One region of the Streptomyces sp. NPDC096193 genome, then DNA from elsewhere that is predicted to be linked to it. Evidence: riboswitches for the same ligand, from Rfam matches in the RefSeq annotation. Region 1 holds a riboswitch; the other holds the start of a gene.
The links. Region 1 has a riboswitch for glycine ahead of gcvP (aminomethyl-transferring glycine dehydrogenase). Riboswitches for the same ligand answer to the same signal wherever they lie in the genome.

Region 1 (3,399 bases):
GGGTGTCCGCGGCGGCCGCGTCCAGCGCCTCGATGTCGGCGTCGACGCCGAAGGCGCCCCAGACGGCGGTCAGCTGCGCACGATTCGTGGTCTCGTCGCAGGCCAGGGAGACATGGTCGGCGTCGACGAGGTGCAGGTTCACCCCGCCCTCCCGGGCGGCGTGCAGCACGTCGGCCGCCTTACCCGGCACGCGGACGGTGAGCGTGTCGAAGTACGCGCCGTGGACGACCTCCACACCGCCGGCGCGCAGGCCCGCGGCGAGCAGCGTCGCGTAGCGGTGGGTGCGCCGGGCGATCGTCCGCAGGCCCTCGGGCCCGTGGTAGACGGCGTACATACCCGCCATCACGGCGAGCAGCACCTGCGCGGTACAGATGTTGCTGGTGGCCTTCTCCCGGCGGATGTGCTGCTCACGGGTCTGCAGCGCGAGTCGGTAGGCACGGTTGCCGTCCGCGTCCACGGAGACGCCGACGAGACGCCCCGGGAGGCTGCGGGCGAACTTCTCGCGCACGGCCATGTACCCGGCGTGCGGTCCGCCGAAGCCCATCGGGACGCCGAAGCGCTGCGTGGTCCCGACCGCGATGTCGGCGCCGAGGTCACCGGGCGAGGTGATCAGGGTCAGCGCCAGCAGGTCCGCGGAGACGGTGACGATCGCGCCGAGCTCGTGGGCCTGCTCGATCACGGGCTTGATGTCGCGTACGACTCCCGAGGCGCCCGGGTACTGCAGCAGGACGCCGAAGACACCCCGCTCGGCGATCTTGGCCGGAATGCCGTCGTGCAGGTCGGCGGTGACGACCTCGACGCCGGTCGGCTCCGCGCGGGTCTCGATCACCGCGAGGGTCTGCGGCAGGACGTCGGCGTCCACGAGGAACACGCCGTTCTTGACCTTGCCGACGCGGCGGGCGAGCGACATGGCCTCGGCGGCGGCCGTGCTCTCGTCGAGCAGCGAGGCGCCCGAGGTGGGCAGGCCCGTCAGCTCGGCGACCATGGTCTGGAAGTTGAGCAGGGCTTCGAGCCGGCCCTGGGAGATCTCGGGCTGGTACGGCGTGTACGCGGTGTACCAGGCCGGGTTCTCCATGACGTTGCGCAGGATGACCGGCGGTGTGAACGTGCCGTAGTAGCCGAGGCCGATCATCGGTGCGAGGACCGTGTTCCGATCGGCGAGCGTCCGGAGCTCGGCGAGTACCTCGGGCTCGGTGCGCGCGTCGGGCAGCGCGAGCGCCTCGGCGTTCTTGATGACGTCGGGAACCGCGGCCGCGGTCAGCTCGTCGAGCGAGCCGTATCCCACCTGGGCCAGCATTTTGGCCTGCGCCTCGGCGTCGGGTCCGATATGGCGCTGCTCGAAGGGGGTGCCTCGCTCCAGCTGTGCGAGCGGAATGCGGTTGGCGGTCATGATGGAGGCCTCCTGGTCTGACGACCTGCGAGGGGCACCACGGCGCGGGTACCCGGACGGCCTCCCCCTCTGTCATCTCAACCTGAGAGCTTCACCGGATCCCCACGAGGGAACCCGGCTTTCACCGTCGGTGAGAGCGGATGCCGTCCGACGCCCGCCCTGCTTTCCAGAGTGACCTCGTCCGTGCGGTACAGGGTGCCTGAGAGATTCCGGGGAGGATTTGCTCCTTCGGCGCCACCGTTTCCTCCGGTGGACTCTCCCGCACGGGGTCAGCAGCCGTTAGTCAGCGTACCAGCGCGTCTTCTCGTCGATCGCTCAAGTGGCCGACACCCCCGATGTGCACTTTCGTATCATTTACGGAGCAGTTGCGACCTCTTGGAGGGACCGTGCAGACCGACATCGATCCGCGCAGCCTGATCGGCCGCAAGGCGTTCGACCGCAACGGGGCCAAGATCGGGACTGTGGACGAGGTGTATCTCGACGATGCCACCGGCGTACCCGAATGGGCGGCCGTCCGCACCGGGCTCTTCAGCAGGGACGCCTTCGTCCCGCTGGAGCCGAGCGAGTTCGTCGACAACGGACTGCGGGTGCCGTACGAACGCGCGTTGATCAAGGACGCCCCCGATTTCGGAGTGGGGCGCCATCTCTCCCCCGAGCAGGAGCTACAGCTCTACCACCACTACGGGCTCGACCTCTCGACCCCGCCGGACACCTCCGCGCCCTCGTCCGGCGACCGCTCCTTCGGCCGTGTCGCCGGCCAGGAGGACTGATCCCCCTCGGGGGGAGTCACCAGCGGCAGCGGGTCGGACAGTTCCAGGTCGGGGTCGTCCACCCGGAAGGTGCGGACACGCCCCGGCGGTGAGGTCGGCTCCTCGAACCGGACCGTGACCCGCCCGATGCCGCTGCCCTGCACCCATCCCGGCCCCAGCTGGGCATGCCGGACATCGTGGCCCGCGGGCCAGCGTCGCTCGGCGAGAGCCGCCTCCGGCTCCGGCTCGGGCGCCTTCTCCTCCCGGTGCGGCACAGCGGCATCCGCCGCCTCGCCGTCGGCCGGTTCTCCCGCCTTCTGTTCCCCGGCGGCCGCGGCCTGCGCGAAGAGATCCTCCTGCGTGTAGTCCGCGAGGCCCGTCACGCCCACGCCGAGCAGCCGCACCCCGCCCGTGGTGTCGACGGACTCCAGCAGCCTCCCCGCCGCTTCGCGCACCACGGCAGGGTCGTCCGTCGGCCCACGCAGCGTCTCGGAGCGGGTGAGCGTGGAGAAGTCGAACCGCCGGACCTTCAGCACGATGGTGCGGCCCGAGTGCCCCGAGGCCCTCAGCCGGTTGACGCACCGGTCGGCGAGCCTCTCCACCTCTATCCGGATCCGGACGCGGTCGTGCAGATCGACGTCGAAGGTGTCCTCCACCGACACCGACTTGGTGTCCCGCTCGGCCACGACGGGCCGGTCGTCGTGCCCGAGCGCCATCCGGAACAGGGACGCCCCGTGCGCCTTGCCGAGCAGCCGCACCAGCTCGTCCTCGCCCGCCTCGGCCAGATCAGCGCAGATGGTCATACCGGCCCTGCGCAGATGCTCTCCCGTGGCCGGGCCCACGCCCGGCAGTGTGCGCACGGACATCGGTCCGAGCAGCTCACGCTCGGTGCCGGGCTCGATGAGCACCAGGCCGTCCGGCTTGGCCTGCTCCGAGGCGATCTTGGCAAGCATCTTGGACCCGGCCAGGCCGACCGAGCCGGTCAGTCCGGTGACGGCACGGATGGCCGCACGCAGCCGCTCACCGGTGGCCCTGGCGGACGCGGTGTCGTCCGCGGCGCCGCCCGCCTCCAGGTCCACAAAGGCCTCGTCCAGGCTCAGCGGCTCCACCAGCGGCGACAGCCGGCCCAGCAGCTCCATGACCTGCTCGCTGATCGTGCGGTAGAGCGAGAAGCGGGGCACGAGATACGCGGCGTTCGGCGCGAGCCGCCGGGCCTGGGCCATCGGCATCGCCGAATGGACACCGAAGCGTCTCGCCTCG
Region 2 (3,399 bases), on a different contig from region 1:
GTTGGCGTGCTCGGCGCCGAACAGCGCCTTGATGCGGTCGATGGCGATCTGCTCGACCACGTCGACGTGCTCACAGCCGCCGTAGTAACGGCGGCCGGGGTAGCCCTCGGCGTACTTGTTGGTGAGGACCGAGCCCTGGGCCTCCATGACCGCGACCGGAGCGAAGTTCTCCGAGGCGATCATCTCGAGGGTGGACTGCTGACGGTGGAGTTCGGCGTCGACAGCAGCGGCGACGTCCGGGTCCAGTTCGTGCAGAGGGGTGTTCAGATTCGACATCGCGGAATCACAGTCCCTGTCGTGAGGGTGGTCAGTTGCCGGAGAACTCGGTGTACTCGTCCGCGGAGAGCAGATCCTTCGGCTCCTCCGAGACACGCACCTTGAACAGCCAGCCGCCCTCGAAGGGCGCCGTGTTCACCAGCGACGGGTCGTTGACGACGTCCTCGTTGGTCTCCGTGACCTCACCGCTGACCGGGGAGTACAGGTCGCTGACGGACTTGGTCGACTCCAGCTCACCGCAGGTCTCGCCCGCGGTCACCGTGTCGCCGACCTCCGGGAGCTGTACGTACACCACGTCGCCGAGCGCGTTGGCCGCGTGCTCCGTGATGCCGACCGCCGACACGCCGTTCTCGGCGGCCGTCAGCCACTCGTGCTCCTTGCTGTAGCGCAGCTGCTGGGGGTTGCTCATGGCCTGAATTCTCCTGTACGCGGGGGAGTGCTGGGGAACGAGGGGGGAGTGCGGACGATCACTTCTGGCGCTTGTAGAACGGCAGCGCGACGACCTCGTACGGCTCATGGGTACCGCGGATGTCGACCCCGACACCCTCGGTGCCCGGCGCGGCGTGGGCCGCGTCCACATAGGCCATCGCGATCGGCTTGCCGAGCGTGGGGCTCGGGGCGCCCGAGGTGACCTCGCCGACGACCTGGCCGCCGGCGACCACGGACATCCCGGCGCGCGGCACCCGGCGGCCCTCGGCGATCAGGCCGACGAGCTTGCGCGGGGGTGCGGTCTCGGCCCGCTCGGCGGCGGCCTGAAGCGCCTGACGGCCGACGAAGTCGCCGTCCTTCTCGAACTTCACGACCCGGCCGAGGCCGGCGTCGAAGGGTGTGAGCGCCGTGGTCAGCTCGTGCCCGTACAGCGGCATGCCCGCCTCCAGGCGCAGCGTGTCGCGGCAGGAGAGCCCGCACGGGATCAGTCCGGCCGGGGCGCCCGCCTCGGTCAGCGCCTGCCACAGCTTCTCCGCGTACTGCGGCTGGACGAAGAGCTCGAAGCCGTCCTCGCCGGTGTAGCCGGTCCGGGCGATCAGCGCCGGGACGCCGGCGACGGTGCCGGGCAGGCCCGCGTAGTACTTCAGCCCGTCGAGGTCGGCGTCGGTGAGCGACTGGAGGATGCCGGGCGACTCGGGGCCCTGGACCGCGATCAGCGCGTAGGCGTCGCGGTCGTCGCGCACCTGCGCGTCGAAGCCCGCGGCGCGCTCGGCCAGCGCGTCCAGCACGATCTGGGCGTTGCCCGCGTTGGCGACGACCATGTACTCGGTGTCGGCCAGGCGGTAGACGATCAGGTCGTCGACGATGCCGCCGTCCTCCTGGCAGATCATCGTGTAGCGGGCACGGCCGGGGCCCACGGTGCCGATGTTGCCGACGAGCGCGTAGTTCAGCAGGTCCACGGCCTGCGGGCCGGTGACGGTGATCTCGCCCATGTGGGAGAGGTCGAAGAGGCCGGCACGGGTGCGGACCGCGGTGTGCTCGTCGCGCTCACTGGCGTACCGCAGGGGCATGTCCCAGCCCGCGAAGTCGGTCATGGTCGCGCCCAGCGAGCGATGCAGGGCATCGAGGGCGGTGAGACGGGGGGAACTGGTCATGGATGTGACTCCCAGGGCATGGCCGGCGAGGACAATCCTCCCCATCTGTCATCGGAACCTGAGAGGTTCGTCCCGACCACGCGTACTGGTGGACGTGACTTGCACCTTGGGTGGAGCCACTCGAACGCGGCTCGCTTTTCAGATCTGCCTCATCACACGCGGTACGGGGCCTGAGAGATTCAAGGGAGGGACTTGCTCCTTCGGCGCCCGGCGCACACTGTGGCCAGGACTCTCCCGCGTGGATTCAAGCGGCCGGTATGCAGTTGGCGGGCACATCATTGCACGCATCGCGCCGAAGGGCGTCCCCCCAGGCCGGAGGGCTCGGGGCCGGAGCGGACGGCTTGGGAGCTTTCTGCGGACGGCACGGCGCTCCTCACCGGCAAATCGACCTCGTCGCATTACCATTTCTTTACGCTCCATGGGCAAGTGTGGGGGGTGACCCGACAGGGGGAGGGTGATGACTTTGCAGCAGTCCGGTGCATATGCGACCGCCGCGGGAGTGCCTGCGCCGCCGCAGGTACCCGCCCGAGAGGTCGGCGACGTCCTGGGGGCGGCGCCCGTGCTGCGTGACCTGCGGGACCGCGGGGGACGCAGCCCGCACAGCCTGGGGTTCGCCGCGGGCGACGTCGTGGTGGTGTCGGGCCTGCCGGGCAGCGGGAAGTCCACACTGATCAGACGCGCGGCAAGCGGCCGGCGGATCGACTCCCAGGACACGCGGGACCGGTGGGACGCGAGGATGCCGAGGTTCCTCCCGTACGCCGTCTACCGGCCCTTCGTGCGGCTCGCCCACTACGCGGGCCTGCGCCGGGCCCTGCGCTCCGGCGAGAGCGTGGTCGTGCACGACTGCGGGACCCAGACCTGGGTGCGGCGCTGGCTGGGCCGGGAGGCGCGGCGCCGCGGCAGCGCGCTCCATCTCGTTCTCCTCGACGTCTCCCCGGGGATCGCCCGGCAGGGACAGCGCGAGCGCGGCCGCGGGGTGTCCGGTTACGCCTTCGCCCGGCACCAGCGCGCCGTGGGCCGGCTCATCGGTGACGCGGAGGCCGGGAAACTGCCCGCCGGCTGCGCTTCGGCGGTGCTGCTCGACCGGGACGCGGCGACCGTGCTGTCACGGGTCGGTTTCGGCGAGGAGTGATCGCTCGGCCCCGTCCCCGGCCCGGCGGGCGCGCGCATTAGGGTCGGGGGAAGCACAGAGGAGAGCCGGGGGAGAGACCAGCACATGACCATTCAGGGACAGGCGCATCCGCATCCGTCCGGCGGCTGGCCGGCGAACGAGCTCGAAGAGGTGCTCGGCGCCTCCCTCGGCAACCCGGCTGCCGGGGGCCGGCTCGTGGAGGTCCTCGGCCGCAGCTTCCTCTGGGTGCCGCTGCCCAACGGCGGCGGCCCGGACAGCCCCAACCTCGATCTGCCCACCACGGAGATCGAGGGACAGGCGTATGTGCCGGTCTTCAGCTCCGAGCACCAGTTCCTGACCTGTGTGGGCAGTCATATGCCCTTCACCGTGGCGCCCGCGCGCGACTTCGCCCGCGGGCTGCCGCCGCAG

Region 2: linked by a shared signal. The riboswitch ahead of gcvT (glycine cleavage system aminomethyltransferase GcvT) and the one ahead of gcvP (aminomethyl-transferring glycine dehydrogenase) in region 1 are both predicted to bind glycine.

The regions. Positions count from the first base shown of each region.
Region 1 covers NZ_JBEOSJ010000001.1:599,342-602,740, forward strand. Annotated here, with positions in the region: gene gcvP (aminomethyl-transferring glycine dehydrogenase) at 1-1,390, opposite strand, end outside; glycine riboswitch at 1,567-1,662, opposite strand; gene ABTX78_RS02745 (PRC-barrel domain-containing protein) at 1,726-2,160, shown strand; gene ABTX78_RS02750 (DNA polymerase IV) at 2,070-3,399, opposite strand, start outside.
Region 2 covers NZ_JBEOSJ010000011.1:229,699-233,097, reverse strand. Annotated here, with positions in the region: gene glyA (serine hydroxymethyltransferase) at 1-276, opposite strand, end outside; gene gcvH (glycine cleavage system protein GcvH) at 308-685, opposite strand; gene gcvT (glycine cleavage system aminomethyltransferase GcvT) at 744-1,859, opposite strand; glycine riboswitch at 2,009-2,106, opposite strand; gene ABTX78_RS18730 (AAA family ATPase) at 2,317-2,991, shown strand; gene ABTX78_RS18725 (enhanced serine sensitivity protein SseB) at 3,076-3,399, shown strand, end outside.